Regions from separate parts of the Brevibacillus composti genome, predicted to be linked through region 2. Evidence: riboswitches for the same ligand, from Rfam matches in the RefSeq annotation. Region 2 holds a riboswitch; each other region holds the start of a gene.
The links. A riboswitch is a leader RNA that binds a small molecule or an ion and turns the genes downstream of it on or off. The one in region 2 is predicted to bind cobalamin.
Positions count from the first base shown of each region.

Region 1: linked by a shared signal. The riboswitch ahead of cobO (cob(I)yrinic acid a,c-diamide adenosyltransferase) and the one ahead of JD108_RS04100 (energy-coupling factor ABC transporter permease) in region 2 are both predicted to bind cobalamin.
Region 3: linked by a shared signal. The riboswitch ahead of JD108_RS14410 (ABC transporter substrate-binding protein) and the one ahead of JD108_RS04100 (energy-coupling factor ABC transporter permease) in region 2 are both predicted to bind cobalamin.

Region 1 covers NZ_CP066308.1:3,444,654-3,452,104, forward strand. Annotated here, with positions in the region: gene cobJ (precorrin-3B C(17)-methyltransferase) at 1-1,757, opposite strand, end outside; gene cbiB (adenosylcobinamide-phosphate synthase CbiB) at 1,907-2,863, opposite strand; gene JD108_RS17360 (histidine phosphatase family protein) at 2,847-3,479, opposite strand; gene cobS (adenosylcobinamide-GDP ribazoletransferase) at 3,476-4,222, opposite strand; gene cobU (bifunctional adenosylcobinamide kinase/adenosylcobinamide-phosphate guanylyltransferase) at 4,219-4,764, opposite strand; gene cobD (threonine-phosphate decarboxylase CobD) at 4,761-5,864, opposite strand; gene cobO (cob(I)yrinic acid a,c-diamide adenosyltransferase) at 5,864-6,415, opposite strand; cobalamin riboswitch at 6,636-6,855, opposite strand; gene JD108_RS17385 (M15 family metallopeptidase) at 7,043-7,451, shown strand, end outside.
Region 2 covers NZ_CP066308.1:788,378-795,828, reverse strand. Annotated here, with positions in the region: gene glnA (type I glutamate--ammonia ligase) at 1-486, shown strand, start outside; gene JD108_RS04125 (DUF3100 domain-containing protein) at 506-961, shown strand; gene JD108_RS04120 (hypothetical protein) at 958-1,119, shown strand; gene JD108_RS04115 (energy-coupling factor ABC transporter ATP-binding protein) at 1,162-2,022, opposite strand; gene cbiQ (cobalt ECF transporter T component CbiQ) at 2,019-2,813, opposite strand; gene JD108_RS04105 (energy-coupling factor ABC transporter substrate-binding protein) at 2,810-3,094, opposite strand; gene JD108_RS04100 (energy-coupling factor ABC transporter permease) at 3,098-3,859, opposite strand; cobalamin riboswitch at 4,032-4,224, opposite strand; gene JD108_RS04095 (quinone-dependent dihydroorotate dehydrogenase) at 4,273-5,361, opposite strand; gene ald (alanine dehydrogenase) at 5,509-6,633, opposite strand; gene JD108_RS04085 (PucR family transcriptional regulator) at 6,762-7,451, opposite strand, start outside.
Region 3 covers NZ_CP066308.1:2,824,664-2,832,114, forward strand. Annotated here, with positions in the region: gene JD108_RS14400 (heme ABC transporter ATP-binding protein) at 1-538, opposite strand, end outside; gene JD108_RS14405 (FecCD family ABC transporter permease) at 535-1,671, opposite strand; gene JD108_RS14410 (ABC transporter substrate-binding protein) at 1,721-2,749, opposite strand; cobalamin riboswitch at 3,005-3,210, opposite strand; gene JD108_RS14415 (M24 family metallopeptidase) at 3,222-4,316, opposite strand; gene JD108_RS14420 (alpha/beta fold hydrolase) at 4,445-5,263, shown strand; gene JD108_RS14425 (ABC transporter permease) at 5,315-6,208, opposite strand; gene JD108_RS14430 (ABC transporter permease) at 6,221-7,231, opposite strand; gene JD108_RS14435 (ABC transporter substrate-binding protein) at 7,361-7,451, opposite strand, start outside.

The sequences.
Region 1 (7,451 bases), 1.8 Mb from region 2:
ACGGCGTTTTCAATCTTCGGAATCGGCACCTCCTGCCAAGCGTATCCCTCCAGCTCGCCTATCCGCTGGAAGAACTTGTGGAAGCGCTCGTTGGGGAAGGCCTCACTTTTATAGCGCGCGACGATCCGCTCGATCAGCGGCACGATTTTATCCGGCTCGATTCCTTCCGCGACCGGAACCCCGGAGTGCGCGGTCCGCCCCACCGTTTTGGCTCCCAGGAAGAGATCGAACTTGCCCTTGCGGAACACCAGTCCGATATCCTCTTGAACCGCCCGATAGCAGGCCATCCCGCAGCCGTTGATGCCGATCCGCGTCTCCTTGGGCATCTCCAGGCCGCCCAGCTTCTGTTGCAGCTCCTCTGCGTAGGGAATGGCGTCCTTTTTCTCCCCGTCGCAGAAATCGCAGGCCTTCACCTGCAAAACATCGCCGACCGGGGTCAGGATCAGCCCGGCTTCGCGGAGCGGCGCCGTTACTTCCTCCGGATTGCTCGTCGGCACCCGCAGGATGATCTGATGATGCGGCGTGTATTCCAGCTCGCCCTTTTCCCCTGCGGCCTGGGCCAGCGTCATCATCTGCAGCGGGGTAAATTTTTTATTGGCGACACCGGGACTGACCGCGCACTCGAAGATCATCTCCGGGACAAAGACCGCCGCCGGGCGATGGAGTTGAGTGCCTGATGCGACTGCGGTTGCGGCCGCCGCCGTTCCCTCCGCGGTGATGCCTTTTGCCTCATTTACAGCCTGCAGCGCCTGAGCCGCCCAGTCGTACGGCGTAGCGGCGGCCGCCTGCGTGCCTGTGCCGGCCGGCGCGCGGTGAGCAGAGTCGACCGGCGCGCTCACGCTGTTCACCGGCTTCGATGCGGGCCGCTCCTGCGGGGCCGCTGCCAGGCTCGGGCTGTCGCCTAGTGCCGCTGCTCCCTGCAAGGCTGCCGCTTCCAGCGACCAGGGCTCGTTTTCCGGACGGAGACGCTGATGCGGCTTGAGGGCCTGTTCGTCGGAGTTCAGCGTATATTTCCGCTGATAGCCGCGCGGCGTAATCATTTTCCCGTCGTAGACGAATGTGGACGAATTGCCGATGATAACCGTTGTCAGCATGCCGATGTCGTGGTTGAGCATATCGGCCAATGTGGTGATGACGATATGCTCCCGCTCGCGGTAGGCGCTTTTCACGATGCCGACCGGCGTGTCCGGCGAGCGGTATTGCAGGAGGATGCGCTGCGCTTCGACGATCTGCCGGGTGCGCCGCCCGCTGCGCGGATTGTACAGCGCGATGACAAAATCGGCCATGCCGGCCGCGTCGATTCTCCTCGCGATCAGCTCCCACGGGGTAAGATGGTCGCTCAGGCTGATCGTGCATGCATCGTGCATGATCGGCGCTCCGAGCAAGGCACCGCAGGAGTTGATCGCCGAGATGCCGGGTACGATTTCGACCTCGACGCCTTCCGCCGCAGTCCAGCCTTGTTCCACGAGGACCTCGTAGACCAGCCCGGCCATGCCGTACACCCCGGCGTCACCGCTGGAGATGACCGCCACTTTTTTGCCTGCTTCCGCCTGGCGGACAGCTTCCCGCGCCCGGGTCACTTCCTCGGTCATCCCGGTGCTGACGATCTCCTGATCGGTCAGCAGGCCTCGGATCAGGTCCACATAGGTGGTGTATCCGATGATGATCTCGCTCTCCTCGATGGCTTCCCGTGCCCGTTTGGTAATATGGTCAAAGCTCCCTGGTCCGAAGCCGATGACAAACAGCTTGCCGCTCATGGGAAAATCCCCCTTTCAATTTCTGTCCTGTATGGGAGCGACTCGTTTTTTAAGTCGCGTGTTTCGCTTCATGTAACCGTTGCCGCCGGCGAAGCTGAACGCTGCGATCCGAAAAAGGAACGAGAGCGAAATAACGGCGGCACAGCCATTTATCCGTACAAAAGAAAGGCGATGGCAGCGCAAACCGCCGCACACATCCACGATGCCAGCCGCATCAGCCGTACCGTGGCCAGGATGTCCTCGGTACGGAGCGGCCGGAGCGGATCGCCCAGCTTCGCCCGGTGGGAGGCCACGCCCTGGTAGTAATTTAATCCGCCCAGCTGAACGCCCAGTGCCCCGGCTACGGCTGCCTCGGGAATGCCGCTGTTGGGGCTGGGATGGAGGCGGGCATCCCGTCTCATGATTCGATAGGAGCGGCGCCAGTCCAGCCCCTGCAGCCGGCTTGCCGCCAGCAAAAACAGGGCGGTCAGACGGGCCGGTATGTAATTGAGCACATCGTCGAACCGGGCAGATGCCCAGCCGAGATGGAGATACTTCTCGTTTTTGTAGCCGACCATCGAGTCCAGCGTATTGGCGGCCCGGTAGGCCATCGCCAGCGGCGCTCCGCCGATGGCGGCGAAAAAGAGCGGGGAGACGATCGCATCGACGATGTTCTCCGCCACGGTCTCTACGGCTCCGCGGCTGATCTCCGCCTCTTCCAAATGCTCCGTATCCCGGCCAACCACCATCGACAGCGAGCGGCGCGCCTTGGCCACATCTCCCGCGAGCAAATGGCGGCCGATCTCCAAACCGGCGTCAGCCAGCCCCTTGGTCGCAATCGTCGTGGCGATCAGCCAGATTTCCAGCCCCACCGCCAGCCAGGGGTGGAGCAGCCCCGCTCCGTACAAAAGCCCCGCGACTACCATGTAGCTGCCGCCGACGATCAGCAGCGGAAATAGCAACCCGGCTGCCCGCAGTCCGCCCGGCTTTTTGACAAACAAGCGGATCATGCGCTCCAGGCGGGTGATAAACCAGCCGATGATCACGACAGGATGGGGGATCCTTCGCGGGTCCCCGATGATGCGGTCTACCAGATAAGCGGCCGCGATACTATACGCGATGTTCATCCTGCCTCACACTCTCTTCCTTGGCTTCGCTCGTCTCCGCACAGAGCCGCCAGCCATCGCCCGCAGTCTCTGCCATCATGGCCTGGCCGTGGCGAAGACCATCCATCTGCCAGTAGAGGCGAGGGTCTCGGTGCAGCCAGGCCGCCTGGAACCAGCGGATGACGCCGCCGTGCGTGACGATGGCGATTGTCTTTTGCTCGGCCGTCCTGCTGACGCGATGCAGCCAGCGATCCACCCGCTCGCCCAGCTGGGCCAGCGTCTCTCCGCCCGGCGGCGCCACCTGAAACGGATCGTCGTACCAGCGACGGGCTCTTTCCTCATCCCGTGCCATCAGCTCCTCGTAGGTGAGCCGCTCCCACTCGCCAAAGGAAAGCTCGCGCAATTCCGGCTCGAGGCGAGGGGCCATTTTCCAGACCGCCCCGAGCTGTTCGGCCGTTTGCCTCGTTCGCAGCAGGTCGCTGGTGTAGAGTCGCACCGGCTTTTCACCGGCCAGCCGCTCCGCCAGCTCTCTGGCCTGCTTCCATCCGGTTTCATTCAGCGGCGCGTCCGCATCCCCCAGATAGCGGCCTTCCCGATTCTCGGCTGTCTCTCCGTGCCGGATCCAGATCCACCTCATCGCCACCAGCTCCCCGCCAGGATGAGCAGCATGACCGCCTCGCTGCTCTCGATCAGCGCTCCATAGCAGTCGCCAGTGAGTCCGCCGAGCCGCAGGGAGATCCCGCGCGCGAACCAGAGGACAAACAGGAGCGAGACGGCCACCGCCGCCACCGCCTGAATGCCGGCAAGCCACCAGCCCAGTCCGAGGAGAGCTAAGTATGCGAGTCCGATATGCCAAAGCCGCAGTCCTTCCCCGATGTTTTTGCCGATTCCGCCCTCTTCGGTCGCGTACGGCCAGAAATGAATCGCCACCAGCACATGCGTCCGGGCCGCAAACGGGATGATCAGAATCACGGGGAGAAGCGATGCCGATGCAGCCGCCAGCTCAGCCAGTCCGGCCGTTTTCACCAGGAGCAGCAGTATCGCCGCCAGTACGGCCATCGCGCCAGAACGGCTGTCTTTCATAATTTCTAGCATCCGCTCCCGGGAACGGCTGCTGCCGAGCCCGTCGGCCAGATCCATCCATCCGTCCAGATGAAGTCCGCCCGTGATGTACACCCACGCCGCACAGGTGAGCACGGCCGCAAGCAGCGGCGAAAAGGCCCAAAGCGCAGCCGTCAGAAATGCCCACAAGAGGCAGCCGATCACCAGTCCGACGGCCGGATACCAGGCGACGCTCTGCCGCCACGCCTTCTCGGAAGGCTTCAGCCACGGTACGGGTATCCGGGTAAAAAACGACAGCGCATGAAAAAATGCATTCATCCTTTTAACCTCCAGGGGATGCCGGCCATTACGGCATAGACCGCATCGGCACGCCGAGCCGTGCGCTGATTGACATCGCCGAGCACGTCCGCAAACCAGCGTCCCAGCTTCGACAAGGCGACGCCGCCCAATCCCACTTCACTCGTCACGGCGATGACGATGCGGTCGGTGGCCGCCGCCTTATCCAGCCAGCGCTCAGCTTCCGCCAATATCTCGCCGGTAATCGTCTCGTCCCGCCAGGAGGGCTCCGGCACGTCCATCAGCCGACCGCTGATCCAGGTGGACAGGCAATCGATCAGCACGACAGGATACGCATCCGCGTCCGCGTCCGAAAGAGAATCGGACAGCTTTCCCCCGATCTCGCGCAAGCCCCAGCCTGCAGGCCTGCGCTGACGGTGCAGCTCGATCCGTTTGCGCATCTCCTCATCCCAGACCTGGCCCGTCGCCACGTAGAGAACATCCCGGCCATACCCGCCTGCCAGCTCCTCGGCAAACCGGCTCTTTCCCGAGCGGACGCCACCGGTTACCAGAATCAGACTCATGCGCGCGTCCCCCTTTGTCCGGCGACTTCGCGAAAAGCCTGCAGCAACCGCAGATTTTCAGATCGCGAACGGACCGCGATGCGAAAATCATGGGCAGTCAGGCCTGCGTACATGGCGCAGCTTCGGATCAAGATCCCCCGTCTGCCCATCTCCTCCTGCAGCGTGGCGGCATCCAGATTCCCTGCCGAACGCACCAGCAAAAAATTGGCCTCTCCCGGCCATGTCCGCCAGCCCAGCTCCTCTACACCCGACATCAGAAAATCCCGCTCGGTTTTGACCAGCCTGCGGGTCTCCTCCTCATATGCGGCCTCCCGCAGGCACAGTTCACCAGCCAGGAGGGCGAGGCCGTTGACGCTCCAGCTGACCTGCTTCTCTCTCAGCCTGCGGATCAGCTCAGGATGGGCGATCGCATATCCCAGTCGCAAGCCCGGAATGGCAAACATCTTCGTCATCGAGCGCATCAACAGGACGCGGGGAAACTCTTCCAGCCGATCCGCCAGGGTATACTGTTTTTCTTCCGCCACAAAATCCAGAAATGCTTCATCGACCACCAGATAGGTGCCCGTTTCATTGGCATGTGCGGCTAGCTGCAACAGCTCGCCCGGCTCGTACAAGGTCCCCGTCGGATTATTGGGGGAGCCGATAAAGACCAGCTCCGTTTTCTCCAAGAGCGAAAACAGCTCTTCCATGCCGGGCTTGAAGTCCCGCTCCGGATCGCCGACGCAGGCGACGACCTCCGCGCCGAATTGCTCGGACAGTTGCCCATATTCGGAAAAGCAAGGCGCGGCGATGCCGACCTTCTTTGGCTGCAGGGCGAGGATCGCGAGCGCCATCGCCTCTGCAGCGCCGTTTGCCGGCAAGAGGAAATCTTCCGGCAACCGCAGCCGTTCCGCCAAGGCCTGCCGGAAGGAGCGGTGCGCGGGGTCCGGGTAGCGGATCACCGCCGAAAGCGCCTGGCCCAAGGCCTCCATGACCCGCTGCGGCGGGCCGAGCGGATTGATATTGGCGCTGTAATCGAGAATGGCATCCGTATCCAGCCCAAACCGCTCGGCAGCCGTGCGCAGATCTCCTCCGTGGCCGTATATCTCCAGCAGCTTCATCAGTATTCGACCCCCAGCACTGCGGGGATGCCTTCGTCGTAGTAGTGTTTGACCGGCTTCATCTCGGTCACCAGATCCGCCATTTCGATGATCTCGGGCTTGGCGCTGCGCCCGGTAATGACGAGATGCATGTGGCGCGGCCGATTTCGCACCGTCTCCAGCACGTCGGCCAGCGGCAGCACATCATCGATGGGGAAGCGGTCGATCGCCAGCGCATTGTTCAGCTCATCGAGAATCACCACGTCGTATTCGCCGCCCAGCACCTTTTCCCGGGCGAAGCTCCACGCCGTCTGCAAGGCCCGGCGATGCTCCTCCGGCGTCTTCGTCCAGGTAAATCCCGCCCCCATCTGCACCATCTCGATGCCCAATCGGTCGAAAATGATCTTTTCCCCGTAGGTGCGCTCCGGCGACTTGATGAATTGGATCATCAGGACGCGTTTGCCCCTGCCGCAAGCACGCACGGCGAGGCCCAATGCCGCCGTGGTTTTCCCTTTGCCGTCTCCGGTATATACGAGCAGCATGCCCCGTTTCTTGTCCGAATCTTTGCTCATCGTCGCTCCTCCTCTGTGTTTCAGGCTTCTCCCGCAGGTCACGCAGGTTCGCCGGGCGGGCGAAGCCTATGCTGCCATCCTGCTGCCCGCCTGTTCCGCTGGCATCGCCCGTGGTCCGCGCATAAAAAAAGCGCCTTGCCTCCCGGATTGCAAAGGGAGACAAAGCGCGGACAGTTCGCAGGCAACGATCCACCTCTTCCTTTGACCCGAAGGAATGCAGTGCTGAAGGCAAGAACAGGCAGGTCTCCTGGCTCGAGAATCGCCGCTTTCCTTCTCCTTCCCGCACCCGGTGGGGGCAGTGGATGGCAATGCCTTGAAGGAAAACTCCTCTCTTACAGTGGCGGGACCGCGTTGGATTTTCACCAAACTTCCCTTTTAACTTCACCTCTCGCACCACAGACACGGGCGCGGAAGCGAAGACCTGTTTCGCGCAATATGCAATTGGGCAAACCAGCCAAAATGAGGCTCTTGCTCTCATCATAACAAATGTGGGGACAGATAGAAAGAACAAGCTGGACCAAGCGGCCATTCAAGCCAAGTTCAACAAATGAAAAATAAATGCAGTTTACTAAATATTTTTTCTTTGTTAGGATATTGGAAAAACCCACTGCCAGGAGGTGATTTTACTTGAAACAGGATATCCCGATTCCCCCGGAGGGTATGCCGCTGCCCGCTCAACCAACCCTGATAGAATGCGGCGAAGGCATGATTCCCCTCTCCGCCTTGTCTGACAAAATTACTGTCTACCCCATCTATCACCGACAAGGCTACGAGGGCGCGACAGCCGAAGCCTATCTGAGAGAGAGTGCAGCAGCCAGACTCGTCCGGGCAGCAGAAGCGCTTCCTCCCGGACACCGATTTGTCGTCCTGGACGGATGGCGCTCCTATCAGGTGCAGACTTCCCTCTACGAAGGCTTCAGAAAAAGGCTCCTCGACCAGGGGTGGGAAGAGGGGGAGTCGCTGCAGCGTTTGCTGGGCAAATTTGTGGCGGTTCCGAGCAAAGACATCCAAAAGCCTTCCCCTCATCTGTCCGGCG
Region 2 (7,451 bases):
AATCCCAGCACCAACTCCTACAAGCGTCTGGTGCCCGGCTATGAAGCTCCGGTTAATCTGGTCTTTTCCAAAGGAAACCGCTCCGCTGCCATCCGGATTCCCGTCGCCGCGGTTACTCCCAAAGCCTGCCGGATCGAATTCCGTACGCCGGACTCGACCGCCAACCCGTATCTGGCTTTTACGGCGATGCTGATGGCCGGACTCGACGGCATCCGGCGAAAGCTGGACCCGCGCGAGCTGGGCTTTGGCCCGATCGACAAAAATATCTACGATATGTCCCCGGCAGAAAAAGCGGACATCATGAGCGCGCCAGGCTCACTTGCGGAAGCTCTGGCTGCCTTGGAGCGCGACTGCGACTTCCTGATGGCGGGCGACGTGTTTACCCCGGAAGTGATCGCAGCCTGGATCGACCTGAAGAGAGGCGAGCTCGAGCAAGTAGAGCGCACTGTCAATCCGAAAGAATATGAGCTGTATTACGATCTGTAAGAGAAATAGGCCGATCGGGATGAAGCGCGAGGCGATCGGGGCCACCTATTCGCTGGACCGCGAGCCCAATCTGGCGATTATCGTGGACAAGTTCGGCCCCAACTCCGGAGAGGCGCGCGGCGCGCTGGGCGTCTACATCTGCGGAACGCTGTTCGGCGCCATCTACATGTCGATTCTGGCCAGCATTCTCGGCAGCACTGGGTGGTTCCATCCGATCTCGCTCGCCATGGGCGCAGCCGTCGGTTCCGGCAGCATGATGGCGGCAGCCACCGGCTCCTTGACCGTCCTGTTCCCGGAAGCGGCGAAGGATATCGCCTTCTACTCCGGGGCTGCGAACCTGGTGATGAGTATCATCGGCACGTATATCTGCATTTTCTTCTCGTTGCCGCTCACGCAGCGCCTGTACAAATGGCTGGAGCCGATTCTCGGACGCAGATATCCTAGCAGCACAAACGGGGAGGAAAAAAGCGCATGAATCAAATCCTGACACTCTTCATCATCGGCGCGATTGTCCTGGTAGGAAACTGGATCGGCTATGACGTCACACCGGCAGACTCCCTTCCCGGCATTTTGCAAAAAACCCTCATGGAGCCGCGAAAGCCGCGCTACATGAGGGTTTTTTGGTTTTTTTGATCCTCCTGCATGGCGGACAGGATCATCGGAGACAACAAGCTGTCAGCGGCGCAACATCGCGGTTAGCTCCTCTACGCTCCGGGGGATGCAGCCATCTGCGCTCATTTCGCGAAAGGCGGCAGGCAGCGCTTCCCACACCGCCAGAACAGCCGGGATCCGCAGGTGGAGACGCTCCAGGCAGTCCCGCTGTGAGAATACCTCTGCCGGCTCTCCTTCCAGCACCAGCTTTCCCTTTTCCATGACCAGTACCCAATCCGCCCAGGCGTAAGCGAGGTCGACATCGTGCGTCGCCATCAATATCGTGGTGCCCGCCGCGTGAATCCGCTCCAGCTCCTGCATGAAGCTCTTCGTCTGCCCCTGGTCCAGATAGGCGGTCGGCTCGTCCAGGAGAAGCAGCTCCGGCTCCAGCACCATCACTCCGGCCAAGGCTACGCGCCGCTTCTGTCCGAGGCTCAGCTGATGAATGGGCCTCTCCGCCCAGTCCAGCATCCCGAAGCTCTCCATCACCCGCCGCACTCTATCCCGTATGACTTCCGCCGGCAGCTTTTGATTGCATAAGCCGTAGGAGAGATCCTCCGCTACCGTAGCGGCAATCAACTGCTGTTCCGGGTCCTGAAAGACAAGGCCGATTTTTTGCTTGAGCGCGAGCAGCCCGGCGCGATCGCGGGGCAGCGTCTTACCCTTCCAGAAAACTTGGCCCTCCTCCGGACGCAGAATGCCGTTTGCATGCAAGAACAGCGTCGACTTGCCGCAGCCGTTGTGTCCCAGAAGAACGCATCTTTTCCCCTCCGGGACCCGCATGGTCAGGCCCTGCAGCGCCGATTGCCCGGCACCGGGGTAGGTGTAGCGGATGCCAGCAAATCGAAGTATGTCTCGGTTTCCTTCTGCCGTCACTTTTCTCATCCTCTCATCCACCATTCCAGTATCGCGAGAACAATCAGCCCCGCCGCCGCCTCCCGCTGATACCGCTTGGACGGGGCGGCAGATGCGACGGTCCCGATCACCTGAAAATCATCGGCAAATCCCCTCGCTGTCATGCTGATGTACATCTGCCGGTAGCGCAGCATCGCCCGGGCAAACAACTGAAAGACCAGCCTGGCCGCATCTTTCAGCGCAGCTGTCATGCCCGCGTGCCCGCCCCTCGCCCGCTGTGCGATCCACATCTGCTGAGCTGTCTCCAGCAGGACGAAAATAAAGCGGTACATAATCATCAGAAGATCCGTCAGCACGGCAGGGACGCCCAGCCTCCGGAACACCTGCAGCAGTTCTGCGAACGGAACCGTGAAGAACAGGAAAGCGAAGCAGACAAAGGCCGCCTGTGAACGAACGGCTAAGGCCCATCCCCTGCGAAATCCCTCTTCCGTCACGTAGACCACCCAGCCGCCCAGCTCCCGGCTCGCCAGAACTCCCGCTGCCGGCCCTGCCGTCTCCAGCCGGGCTGCCTCCAGCAGAAGCGCGGGCATCCCCGCGAGCAAAAAGACGAGAGAAGCCCCGACAGCCGCTACATATACCCGCCAAGGGGTCCGCGCATACACCAGGATCCAGACGCTCATCCAGACGAACAGCAGCGCCTGGACCGGCGGATGGCTGATCAGGGCGAGGGTCAAGGCCGCAAGGGAAAACAGCAGCTTATGTGCGGCGGGAAGACGGCGGAGTCCGCTCTCGTAGGCAAGCGCGTCGATCCGCCTGATCATTCGCTCTTCTTCTTCATCCGGCCGCGATACAGGCCGAGCGCGTATCCGATGACTCCCGCTCCCAAAGCCGCCTGGAGGGCAAACAAGAGGCTTTCCGTTTCTCCGCCGGGCGGCTCCAGCACAGGCTGAAACCACGGCTGATAATCGGGGGCCAATTCCGCAATCGCTTCCTCCGCCACGCCATCGGCTCCAGGGAATTCCGAATCGTTTATCATCAGCAAGGGGAGGACAGCCAAGGCGGCGACCATCAGCAGCAATAGTCCATTCGTCCAACGCTTCACTCCTCAGCCCTCCTTTTTCAGCAGCCGCAGTTGCGACAGTTCTTGTCCGTTGTAGGTTTGAAGCCAGTTCCACACGAGCACGGTCAACAGTCCCTCACTGATCGCCAGCGGCACCTGCGTCAGCCCGAATATGCCTGCAAACTTGGCCAAAGAAGCGAGAATGCCTCCCGATTCGGCCGGAAACGCCAAAGCCAACTGTACCGAGGTGACCAGATAGGTGCTCAGGTCGGCCAAGGACGCCGCGAGAAAAATCCCGATTTTCTGATTGCCTCTCCTGCCAGCCACGAGCCGATAGACGGCGTATGCCACGACGGGGCCGACAACCGCCATCGAAAACGCATTGGCTCCCAGCGTGGTCAATCCCCCATGGGCCAGCAGCAGCGCTTGGAATAGCAGCACCAGGCTGCCCAGCACAGCCATCACCAGCGGGCCGAACAGGATCGCGCCCAGCCCCGTCCCTGTCGGATGCGAGCTGCTTCCCGTGACAGAGGGGATTTTCAACGCGGACAGCACAAAGGCAAACGCTCCCGCTACCCCCAAGAGCAGTTTAAATTCGGGGTGATCCTTGACAATCCGGTTGATCGACCGCAGCCCGAGGAAAAAGAACGGCAAAAAGACGGCCCACCAGAAGAGCGACCAGCCAACGGGCAAATACCCCTCCATAATGTGCATGGCATGGCCGGTCTCCGGCTCATTCAGCAAAAAGTACAGCACAAACCCGGCGATCAGAAGGCCACTGGCCGCCGTGCGTCTTCTGTTGTTCACAGCAATCACTCCCTTGCTCCTTTTGGAGAGCAAAAATAAAACAAGCTCACCCTGAGCGGATGAGCTTGGCAAAAAGCAGCCCCACGACGCGGCAGCGTGCAGCACACGCTGCGAAAAACGCTTGCGAGACCGTCGTGTTCGTCTTGGCTCACCTCTCCTTTCCTCGAAGGCTGATGGGTGTAGCAGCGAGGTAGGTCTCCTGGCTTCCGAATCATCACACTCTTTTTGCCTTCCCCATCCTGAAATGAGTGGCTTCATGCGAAAAGAGCATTCCCCGGTTACAGTGGCGGGACCGCTCGGGATTTTCACCCGATTCCCTGTTACCCCTTACTTCTCATAAGGGCACCTGGCTGCACAGTATTTGATTGTCAACGAACCGGTTTACCGCAGGGGCCTGCTTTGCGCCGGCCCAACTACCGGGCATCTGCTCCGATCGCTTCGCTGATGTGAGTAAAGCCGTCCTGCTCCAGCAGGCGAAGCAGCTGCTTGTTGATCATCTTGGCGATGCCCGGCCCTTGGTAGGCCATGCCGGAGTACACCTGGACCAGACTGGCTCCCGCGCGAATCTTCCGGTACGCGTCCTCGCCGGTAAAGATGCCGCCGACGCCGATGATCGGCACGCGGTCCCCCACTTCCTGAAAGATCTCTTTCACCCAGGCGGTGGCTCTGGCTTCCAGCGGCTTGCCGCTCAGCCCGCCTGCTTCGCCGGCGCGGGGATGGTTGTGCACAGGCTCGCGGGAGAGCGTCGTGTTGGTGGCGATAATTCCGGACAGTCCTTCCTCCACCGCCGCCCGGACCACATCCCGCATCTGCTCGTCCGCCATGTCGGGTGCCACTTTGAGCAAAATCGGCTTGGCACTCGTGCCGCGCGCCTCCAGCTCTGCAGTCTTCTCCCGCACTGCGCGGATCAAGGCGCGCAAACTCTCGGTCTCCTGCAAATCGCGGAGATTGGGCGTGTTCGGCGAGCTGACGTTGATCACAAAGTAATGGCCGTAGTTGTACAGCATGTCCAGACATTTGCTGTAGTCGCTCGCGGCCTCTTCATTAGGCGTCATCTTGTTTTTGCCGATATTGATCCCGATCGGCACATCTGCATAGGCGTAATCGATCAGGTTCTGGGAGGCCAGATACGCTCCCAGGTTATTAAAGCCCATCCGGTTGATAATCGCCTCATGCTCTACCAAGCGAAACAGGCGAGGCTTGGGATTCCCCGGCTGCCCTTGGGGCGTGATCGTACCTACCTCCACGAAACCAAAGCCGATCGCGGCCAGGGCATGATAGACCTCTGCATTTTTGTCAAAGCCGGCGGCAAGCCCTACCGGATTGGGAAAGGAAATTCCCCACAGCTTGTTTTCCAGCCGCTTGTCGCGCACCTGGTACATCATTTTCAGCAAGCTCTTGGCGGCAGGGGAATTCTCTGCCGTCTTGAGGAGATGGACGGTTTTTTCATGCGCTTCTTCCGCGTCCATCTGAAACAGGAATTTCCGCACTAAAGGATACATCGTTGCACTCCTCACTCCGTTTATTCTGCCTAGTAGCATAACATATTTTTGAGGAGCGTGTACATGCGATCTGTTTGGCACGCAAAAACAGCCCGCCCCGATCAGCAGGGCTGTTGTCTTGTCTTGGTATATCCGGTTGGTGCCTGCTTAGTTTTTCACCATCAGCGCTTCGTCGAGCGGTGTGTACGGCAGGTTTTGCGCATCGGCTACCGCTTTGTAGGTCACTTTGCCGTCGATCACGTTTACGCCTTTGGACAGCGGACGGTTTTCGGCGATGGCTTGGCGGTATCCCTTGTTGGCCAGCAGCACTGCGTATGGCAAGGTCACGTTGGTCAGGGCCAGCGTGGACGTGCGCGCTACCGCACCCGGCATGTTGGCTACGGAGTAGTGGATGACGCCGTGTCTTTCATAGGTCGGATTGTCATGGGTCGATACGCGGTCACAGGTTTCGATGGAGCCGCCTTGGTCGATGGCCACGTCGACGATGACGGAGCCAGGAGCCATGGTTTTCACCATATCCTCTGTAACCAGACGAGGCGCACGAGCACCCGGGATCAGTACGGCACCGATGAGCAGGTCCGCTTTTTTCACGGCATTGGCGATGTTGAAGGAGTTGGACATCAGCGTTTGCACGCGGCCTTGGAACAGGTCGTCGAGCTGGCGCAGACGGTCCGCGTTCACGTCGATGATGGTTACATTGGCACCGAGGCCCAGCGCCATTTTCGCCGCGTTGGTACCGACGATCCCACCGCCGATGACGACGACTTCACCCTTCTGCACACCTGGTACGCCCCCGAGGAGCACACCCTTTCCGCCATACGGCTTTTCCAGGAATTGCGCGCCGATTTGCACGGACATGCGTCCTGCCACTTCGGACATTGGCATGAGGAGCGGCAGAGCGCCATTGTCCAGTTGGATGGTTTCATAAGCGATAGCTACCACTTTTTTCTCTACCAATGCACGAGTCAGTTCCGCTTCCGGAGCCAGGTGCAGGTACGTGAAGAGGATTTGTCCCTCACGGAAAAAGCCGTATTCACTGGGCAGCGGTTCTTTTACTTTCATCACCATGTCAGCATTCCACGCTTCCGCAGCGGTCGCTACGATTTCGGCGCCGACGGCTGTGTAATCTTCATTGGTGAAACCGCTTCCCAAACCTGCGCTGTTTTCGATGCGGACCGTATGTCCATTCTGGACCAGAGCCGCAACACCTGCTGGCGTAATGGCTACGCGATTTTCGTTGTTCTTAATCTCTTTGGGAATCCCTACAATCATCGAACAAGTCCTCCTTTGCAAATGCCGAATAACGAGATTACCTACATTGTACAGCGTTTACAGACCGAGTTTCCTTGGGGATTCCCTTAATCTTGCGTTCCTCCTATTTGTGAAAATCCACAAAAGAACTATTGTTCCCTGTTTAATTTGTCCAGTTTCAACTCCAGATAGAGGGAGACGCGTTGATTCATGTCTTCCAGATCCACCTGCATGATTTCCTCGATTCGCTTCAATCGGTAGCTGAGTGTATTGATGTGAATATGAAGCCGATTGGCCGTGACGTTTACCTTGCCGGCGGCATCCAGATAGGTCTCCAGGGTTTCGGTCATCGCGGTCTGGTTTTCCGCGTCATATCGCTTTAGTTTTGCCAGTCTTTCATTTTCGTACCCCTGTTCTTCGTCCCACTGCTTCAGCTTGATCAGATAGCGGTAGATTCCCAGCTCGTGATAGCCGTGAATGCCCTCGGTTTCCCGCGGAAACAGCCGCTTGATCTTCAGGGCGTGCAGGGCCTCGTGATAGCTTTTGACGATATCGGCGTACGCCTTGTAGCTGCGCCCGTAGCCTGCCGTCACCTGTCCCTGGCTCTCATGCGACTGCAGCTTACCGAGAGAGTCGGCGAGGAATTGCTGCACTTTGCGGATCAGGGCCTCCTCCACTTTTCTGCTCGTCCCCTGCTGTCCGATCAACAGGATGATTTGACTCCCGTCTACGACCCAGAGCAGCTTGTCCCGCATCAGCAAGGGATAGAGGTACTGCTCCAGCCGCATCCCGGCGGCCTCGATCACGCAGATCAGGTAGGGAGCGGTCAGATTCAACTG
Region 3 (7,451 bases), 2.0 Mb from region 2:
TCTCCATGATCTGCAGCTGGTAGCGAATATCGAGATGGTTGGTCGGCTCATCCAGGACCAGCAGACGGGCCTCCTGAGCCAGCGCCCTCGCGATCATCACCCGCTGCTTCTCACCGCCGGAGAGGGAAAGAAAGCTGCGTTCGGCAAAATCCTGCATTCCCGTACGGGCGAGTGCTGTCTCGACCAGCTCCCGGTCTCGTGCCGTATCGGATTGAAACAATCGCTTGTGTGCGGTGCGTCCCATCATGACGATCTCCCGCACGCTAAAGTCAAATTCCGCCGCAGACTCTTGGCGCACGACGGCCATTCTCTGGGCGGCCTCACGGGGTGTCAGCCGATAGATGTCTTCTCCATCCAGGGTGACCACTCCCGCATCCGGCTTTCTGACCCGGTAAATGGTTTTGAGCAACGTCGACTTTCCGCTGCCATTGGGTCCGATCACCCCGACAAAAGCGCCCGGTTTTACCTGCAAATCGATCTGCTCCAGAATCATCCGGCCGGCGATCTCCACCGCCACCTGACTGGTGTGCAGCGTCATCGGTCCCCACCCCCAAATGAATAGGTGCTGCGCAACATGAGCCAGATAAAAAACGGTCCGCCGCACAGCGACGTGATAATCCCGATGGGCAGCTCCTCCGGGGCAAAGGCGAGCCGCGCCAGCACATCGGCCCAGATCAGAAAAATCGCCCCGAACAAGGCACTGGCCGGCAACACGCGGCGATGGTCCGAGCCGACGACGAGCCGCACCATATGCGGGATCATCAATCCGACAAAGCCGATGGCCCCGCTGATGGAGACGATCACGCCCGTCAACAGCGCGGTGATCAGCAAAAGCATGTTGCGGAAGCGCTCGGTATCCACCCCCAGCGTACGGGCGGTCTCCTCTCCCATCATGAGCGCGTTGAGCGAGCGGTAGTGACTGAGCAGGAGGATCAGACCGAGCAGGACGGCGAGGGAGGGGATCCCGAGGTATTCCCACTTGGCTCCGGACAGGCTGCCCTGCATCCAGAACAAGACGGTACGGATCCCGTGTTCATTCGGAGCGGCAAAAATAATCAGACTGGTCACGGCCGAGAGCACTGCAGAGACAGCGATGCCGGACATCAGCAGGCGAATCGTCGAATGCTGCCCGCCCAGCCGGGAGAGGGCAAAGACCAGCATCATGGAAATGAGCGATCCCGCAAAAGAGGCGGCGCTCAAGGAATACTGCCCGTACAGGCTGAATGCACCAAAAAGGATTGACAGCGTGGCCCCCACGGATGCCCCGGATGAGACTCCGAGCAAATAAGGGTCCGCAAGCGAATTTTTCACCAGCGCCTGCAGGGTGACCCCCACCGCAGACAAGCCCGCCCCTACGACTGCGGCCAGCAGCACCCGCGGAAAGCGAATCTGCCAGATGATCGTTTCCTCGGCTTTTGCCCAGTCGGGCTGAACCCACTCTCCCGCCACCGGCAGGTGAGACCAGGCGATTTTCCAGACCGTCCCCGGCTGCACCGCCACCGAGCCGAGCATAACCGCGATCGTCATGCTCGCTACCAGGCTGAGTGCGAGAAGCAGCAATACGGCAGAAAACCATGCGGCCGATTGCCTCGCCTCTCCTCCCGCGGCGAGACGACTCTCCCGATCGGGCCGTTCCGGTATTCGCGGGTATTTGAGCGCAGTTCGTTCCATCTTTTCACCCCTTTGCAATAATCAGCAAGCCTTGAACGGAAGACTCCCACTATTGTCCCTGCGCGAATTTTTCCGGATAAAACCCCTCTGCCAGCGTCTGCAGCGCATGAGGCGCACGGATTCCCTCCGCAGCCGCGGATAGCGGCAGTACGATTAGCCGGTTGTTTTGGATCGCGGGCAGGTCAGCCAGTTCCTTTTTGGCGAGGAGGTACTTCTTTTTTTGTTCGACGGTTCTGTCACCGTAGTCCACGACGACAATCACTTCGGGTTGGCGCGACACCACTTCCTCCCAGCTGACGCTCGTCCATCCTTTGGGAATATCGTCAAAGATGTTCTTGCCGCCCGCCATCGCAATCATCCGGCTCATAAAATTGCTGCCGGCCGTCAGCGGCTGGTCTTCCCCGCTGTCGTAGACAAAGACCCGGAGCGGCTGCTTCACCTCTCCGATTCTCCTGACTGTCTCATCCATCTCCGCTTTCATCTGCCCGATCAGACGGTCGGCCCTGTCCTCGATGCGAAAAATCCGGCCGATGTTGCGGATATCCGCCGCCACATCCTCCAGATCAGGGGCGCTCATGTTGGAAGATTGGTGGAGATAGGCCTGTATGCCGACGCTCGACAGCTCTTGCACGGTACCGACCCCTTTCTCCGTAAAAGCGCTCTTCCAACCCGCGTAGACAAAATCAGGCTCAGCGGCGAGCAGCACTTCCTTGGAGGGGTATTGGTCGGACAGCACCGGGATCTTTTCGTACGCTTGCTGAAACTGGGGCAAGATCCGGTCATCCAGGTAGGCCATCCCCGCCATCCGGTCCTCCAGACCCAGGGCGAGCAGAATCTCGGTCACATGCTGGTTCAGCGTCACCGCTCTTTCCGGCACTTGGGTAAAGGTCAGCGTATGTTCGCCATTTTGCACGTGCACAGGGGACAGGTTTTCCGCTGTTTGCGGCGGCTTTGCCGACGAATCAGCGGTTGGGGCCGCTGTAGAGGCCGGCTTTCCCCCTGCGCATCCGGTGAGGAGCAGAATCGCGGAAAGCCCTATCGCCAAAAAGTTGCGCCCCTGGTTGCCCCATTGTTTGATCCACCAGTCTTTCCCGGGGTGCTTTCCCCGGTTCTTTCCTGGGTTCCTCCCATCATTCATCCAGCTGATTTGCATCCGTACTTCCTCCTCGCTTATCTCCGCAAACATAGACGACGCGGTCCGATAAAAAAAGCATCTCCCGCATACGCGGAAGATGCCAACATGAACATGTGCGCACAGAAGCAAGGGTTCGGACAGACGAATCCCGTCCGGTTTCATGCTCTCTGGTACACGTATCCCATCCGCGTGGGTTATTTCGTGCAAAGGTTCATGGCAGGTCTCCTGGCTTGGGTTCATCGCGCCTTGCTCCTTCCCGTCTCGCTAGCGGCGAGACAGTGGTTCTGCGCAAGGACGCTCCCCTTCACAGTGGCGGGACCGCGTCGGAATTTCACCGAACTTCCCTATTAAGCTTCCGGACGAAAACAAGTCGGCCGGATAACACCATGAACTGATTATTCGGTTTTGGGAAATCTTACTGGCCGATGACTCTCAATGCTTTGGGGTATTGGGACAGCACTTCGCAGCCGTCCTCGGTGACGAGCACATCATCCTCGATCCGCACCCCGCCTACTCCCGGCAGGTAGATGCCCGGCTCGATGGTGAAGACCATCCCCGGCCGCAGCACTTCCTGGTTTTGCCCGTGTATGGAAGGGTATTCGTGGACGTCCATGCCCAGACCGTGTCCCAGGCGGTGAATGAAGTATTCGCCGTACCCTTTGTCCGCGATGACGCGGCGGGCTGTCTGGTCGAGATGGGCAAAGGTAACGCCCGGCCGCACCTGGGCAATCGCCGCTTCATTGGCAGCCAGAACTGTTTCGTAGATCTCTTTCAGCTGCTCGCTGATGTCCCCGACGGCAAATGTCCGCGTAATATCGGAGACATAACCGTCATTTTGCACGCCGATGTCAAACAGCAAAAGGTCGCCCGGACGAACCTGACGGCTGCCCGGAGTGCCGTGGGGCAGCGCAGACTTTTCTCCCGCCAGCACCATCGTGCTGAAAGCAGGGCCTTCTGCCCCGAGCCGCTTCATCTGGTATTCCATCTCGGCTACCACTTCCGCTTCGGTAACGCCGGGCACAATTCCCCCGACGACGGCCTCCAGCGCTTCCTCCACCAGCTTGACGGCCCGCTTCAGCCGCGCCACCTCATCTGCCGATTTGATCAGCCGCATTTCTCTGAGCGGCTCCTCCACATCGACGTAGCTGTCAGCCGCGACGACGGCTCCCATCGCTTCAAAGCGTTCGACGGTCATGTGCCCCTTTTCCAGTCCGAGCGTTTTCAGCCCGGCAGGCAGGGCTTGTTTCAAGACGTCATAAGGATTATCCGTGTCCGAATGAGTCCATATATTTTTGATAGAAGACGCTTCCATCGCGGCTTCACGGTCAAGCGCCGGCACGATCAGTGCCGCCTCACCCGCCGCCGGGATGACCAGTCCGAGAAATCGCTCATGCGGATTCGTCAGAAACCCTGTCAAATAATACACATGCTTGGGCTGTGTGATCAAAGCCGCGTCGATACCTGTTTTTTTCATGTACGAAAGAATGCGCTGGATACGTTCCTGATACAAAGTGTATCACCTTGCTTTCTCTGGATTCCTATTGCGAGAATACCATGTCCCCGGCCAAAAAAGAAGGGAAGGTTGAAAAAGCTTTCCAGTAAAGAGGGAAGCCTACTAAGGAAAAGAGGTGATCAAACTTGGACATTCAATTGCTTGCGCTGCCCCGCTCCAACGTCACGCTGTCATACCAGGCTTTTGGCTCCGGCATGCCGCTTGTCTGCATCCATGCCCCCGGCATCGGCCTGATGAATTTTCTCCACCTGGGAGCGCTGGCCGACACTTTTCGCCTCATCCTCCCCGATTTGCCCGGCCATGGAGAGAGCACGCCGCTCCCTCTGCCCTATACATTTTCCGATCTGGCAGATGTTCTGGACGAGTTCGTACGCACGCTGGGGCATCAAAAGGCGATCGTCCTCGGGTACTCCCTCGGTGCGTCGATCGCGATGGAATGGTGTCTGCGGCATCCGGAAACCATCGCCGGTCTGGTTCTCGTCAGCGGCTTCTCCGAGGTCAGGGACCTGTACATGCACACCCGTTTTCTGATGGCGAAGGCGGCCGTATCGCTTCGGGCGGGTGCCCTGCTGGCCCGCTCTACCGCCGCTTCCCACCTGGATGATCCGGCGGAACAGAAGCGCTGGATCGCTTACGCACGGAAGACAGATCCCGCTACCCTGCGCTGTATGTTTGATGCCGGGCACCGTTACGCTTGCACCGACAAACTGGCTTCCATCCACCAGCCCACACTCCTCTTGTTCGGCGAAAAGGACAGGCAGATGCATGATTACGCCAAGCTGATGAAAGAGCGGCTGCCCAACTCCCGCCTGATTTTGGTCCCCCGCGTCAAACACCAAATCGTCACCCGTACCCCCGAAGCCGTGGATCGATACTGCCGCGAATTCTTTTCCGAAACGGCCGTCGGGCAAACGGAGTCGACGCGTCCGCCTGAACAGAAGTAAGCAAAGAAGGCTGCCAAGGTTCGGCAGCCTTTTTCATCCTTCTTTGCGCTCCTAGTTTTTCATGCGCGGGTCGAGTGCGTCTCGCAGTCCATCTCCGATCAGATTGAAACCGAGAACCGTGAGCATGATGGAGAGACCCGGAAAAATGACGGTCCACGGCGCTTTTTGGATGTATTGCCGGGAATCGGAGAGCATTTTCCCCCATTCCGGCTCCGGCGCTTGTGCACCCAACCCCAAAAAGCCGAGCGCGGCCGCTTCAATAATCGCCGTGGCAATGCCCAGCGTGCCCGTGACGATAATGGGCGCCAAGCTGTTGGGCAGGATGTGGTGAAACAAGATCCGCGCGTCCTTCATGCCGATCGCCCTGGCAGCCATGACAAACTCTTCTTCCTTCAGGCTGAGCACCCGCGAGCGTACCAGGCGGCCAAAGGTGGGAATATTGATTATGGCGATGGCCAATAAGGCGTTTTGCAGCGATGGCCCCAGGATCGCCACGATCGCGATGGCGAGCAAAATGCTGGGAAACGCCAGCATCACATCGAAAATGCGGGAGATCAGCATATCGATCCAGCGTCCGTAGTAGCCCGCCAGCAAGCCGAGGATGGTTCCGGCGATGATCGACCCCATCACTGCAAACGTCCCTACCCAGAGGGAGATGCGCGCTCCGTACACCACGCGGCTCAAGATGTCGCGCCCATTGTAGTCGGTCCCAAACAGATGCTCCTTTGAAGGCGGCTTGTTCTTCATGACCAGATCCCCCTGATCGTAGGGATACGGTGCGATCAGCGGGGCAAATAAGGCCACCGCGACGAAAAACGTGATAATCGCGAGGCCGGCCATGGCCAGCTTGTTCTTCCTCAAGATCTTCCATGCATCCCGCCAAGGAGAGGAGGCGGCCATGTCCACTTGTTCGATCGGTGCGGTCTGCACATGTGTTTCTGCCATACTCTCGCCCTCCTAGCGGTACTTGATGCGCGGGTCGATGGCTGCGTACAAGAGATCGACCAGCAGATTAATCAGGACAAAAATCGTAGCGATCACCAGAATACCCGATTGAATGACCGGGTAATCGCGGTTGCCGATCGCGGTATAGATATAGCGGCCCACGCCCGGCCAGCCGAAAATGGTCTCTGTCAGTACGGCACCTCCGAGCAAAAGGCCGATCTGCAAGCCAATGACGGTCAGTACCGGGATCAGCGCATTTTTCAGGGCATGCTTGTACACGACCCAAAATTGACCCAGGCCCTTTGCCCGCGCTGTGCGGATGTAGTCAGAGCGCATCACCTCAAGCATGCTGGAGCGGGTGATCCGCGCGATAATCGCCATCGGGATCGTCCCCAGCGCGACACCCGGCAAGATCAAATGCCTGATTACGTCCCAGCACTGATCCCAGCGTCCTGCCAATATCGTATCCAATATATAGAAGTGCGTAATCGCCGTCACGGGATCACGCGAATTGTCTCGCCCAACAGATGGCAGCCATTTGAGCTCCTGGGCAAACACCCATTGCTCCATCAGCCCCAGCCAAAAGACCGGCATGGACACACCGATCAAGGCGATCAGCATCGCCATGTAATCAAACCAGGAGTTTTGTTTCCAGGCGGATAAAATTCCCGCATTTACCCCGATGATTACAGCAAACAGCATGCTCACCAAGGTCAATTCCGCCGTAGCGGCCAGATAGGGCATCATTTCCTTGGTAATATCCGCTCCGGTGAGAAGCGATTTCCCCAGATCGCCAGATAAAATCTGTTTCAAATAATCGAAGTATTGCATATACCACGGGTTGTTCAGACCCAGGACTTCTCGCAGTTCTTCCACAGCTTTGGGACTTGCTTTTTCCCCCAGTATGGTGAGGGCCGGATCGCCCGGGATGGCTCGAATAATGGAAAATACAACGATGGACATGCCCAGTAGAACGGGGATGAGCATCAGGAATCTTCGAATGCTGTAGGCTAGCAATGCCATCTCCTCGCTTTCCTAAAATACAAGAAGCAAGGGCAAGAAGAGGTGTACGCCCCTCTTGCCCTTGCCTGGTTTTGCTTACCTTTTTAGCCGGGGCGCTCCCTGCTTTTCGCCGGAACGCGCAACGGCCCTCTATTCGATATCGACGTTCTCCAGACTTTCCGATCCAGTCGGATGCGGCTTGTAATTCAGCACACCCTTTTTCGCGGCGAGAGCCGGTGTC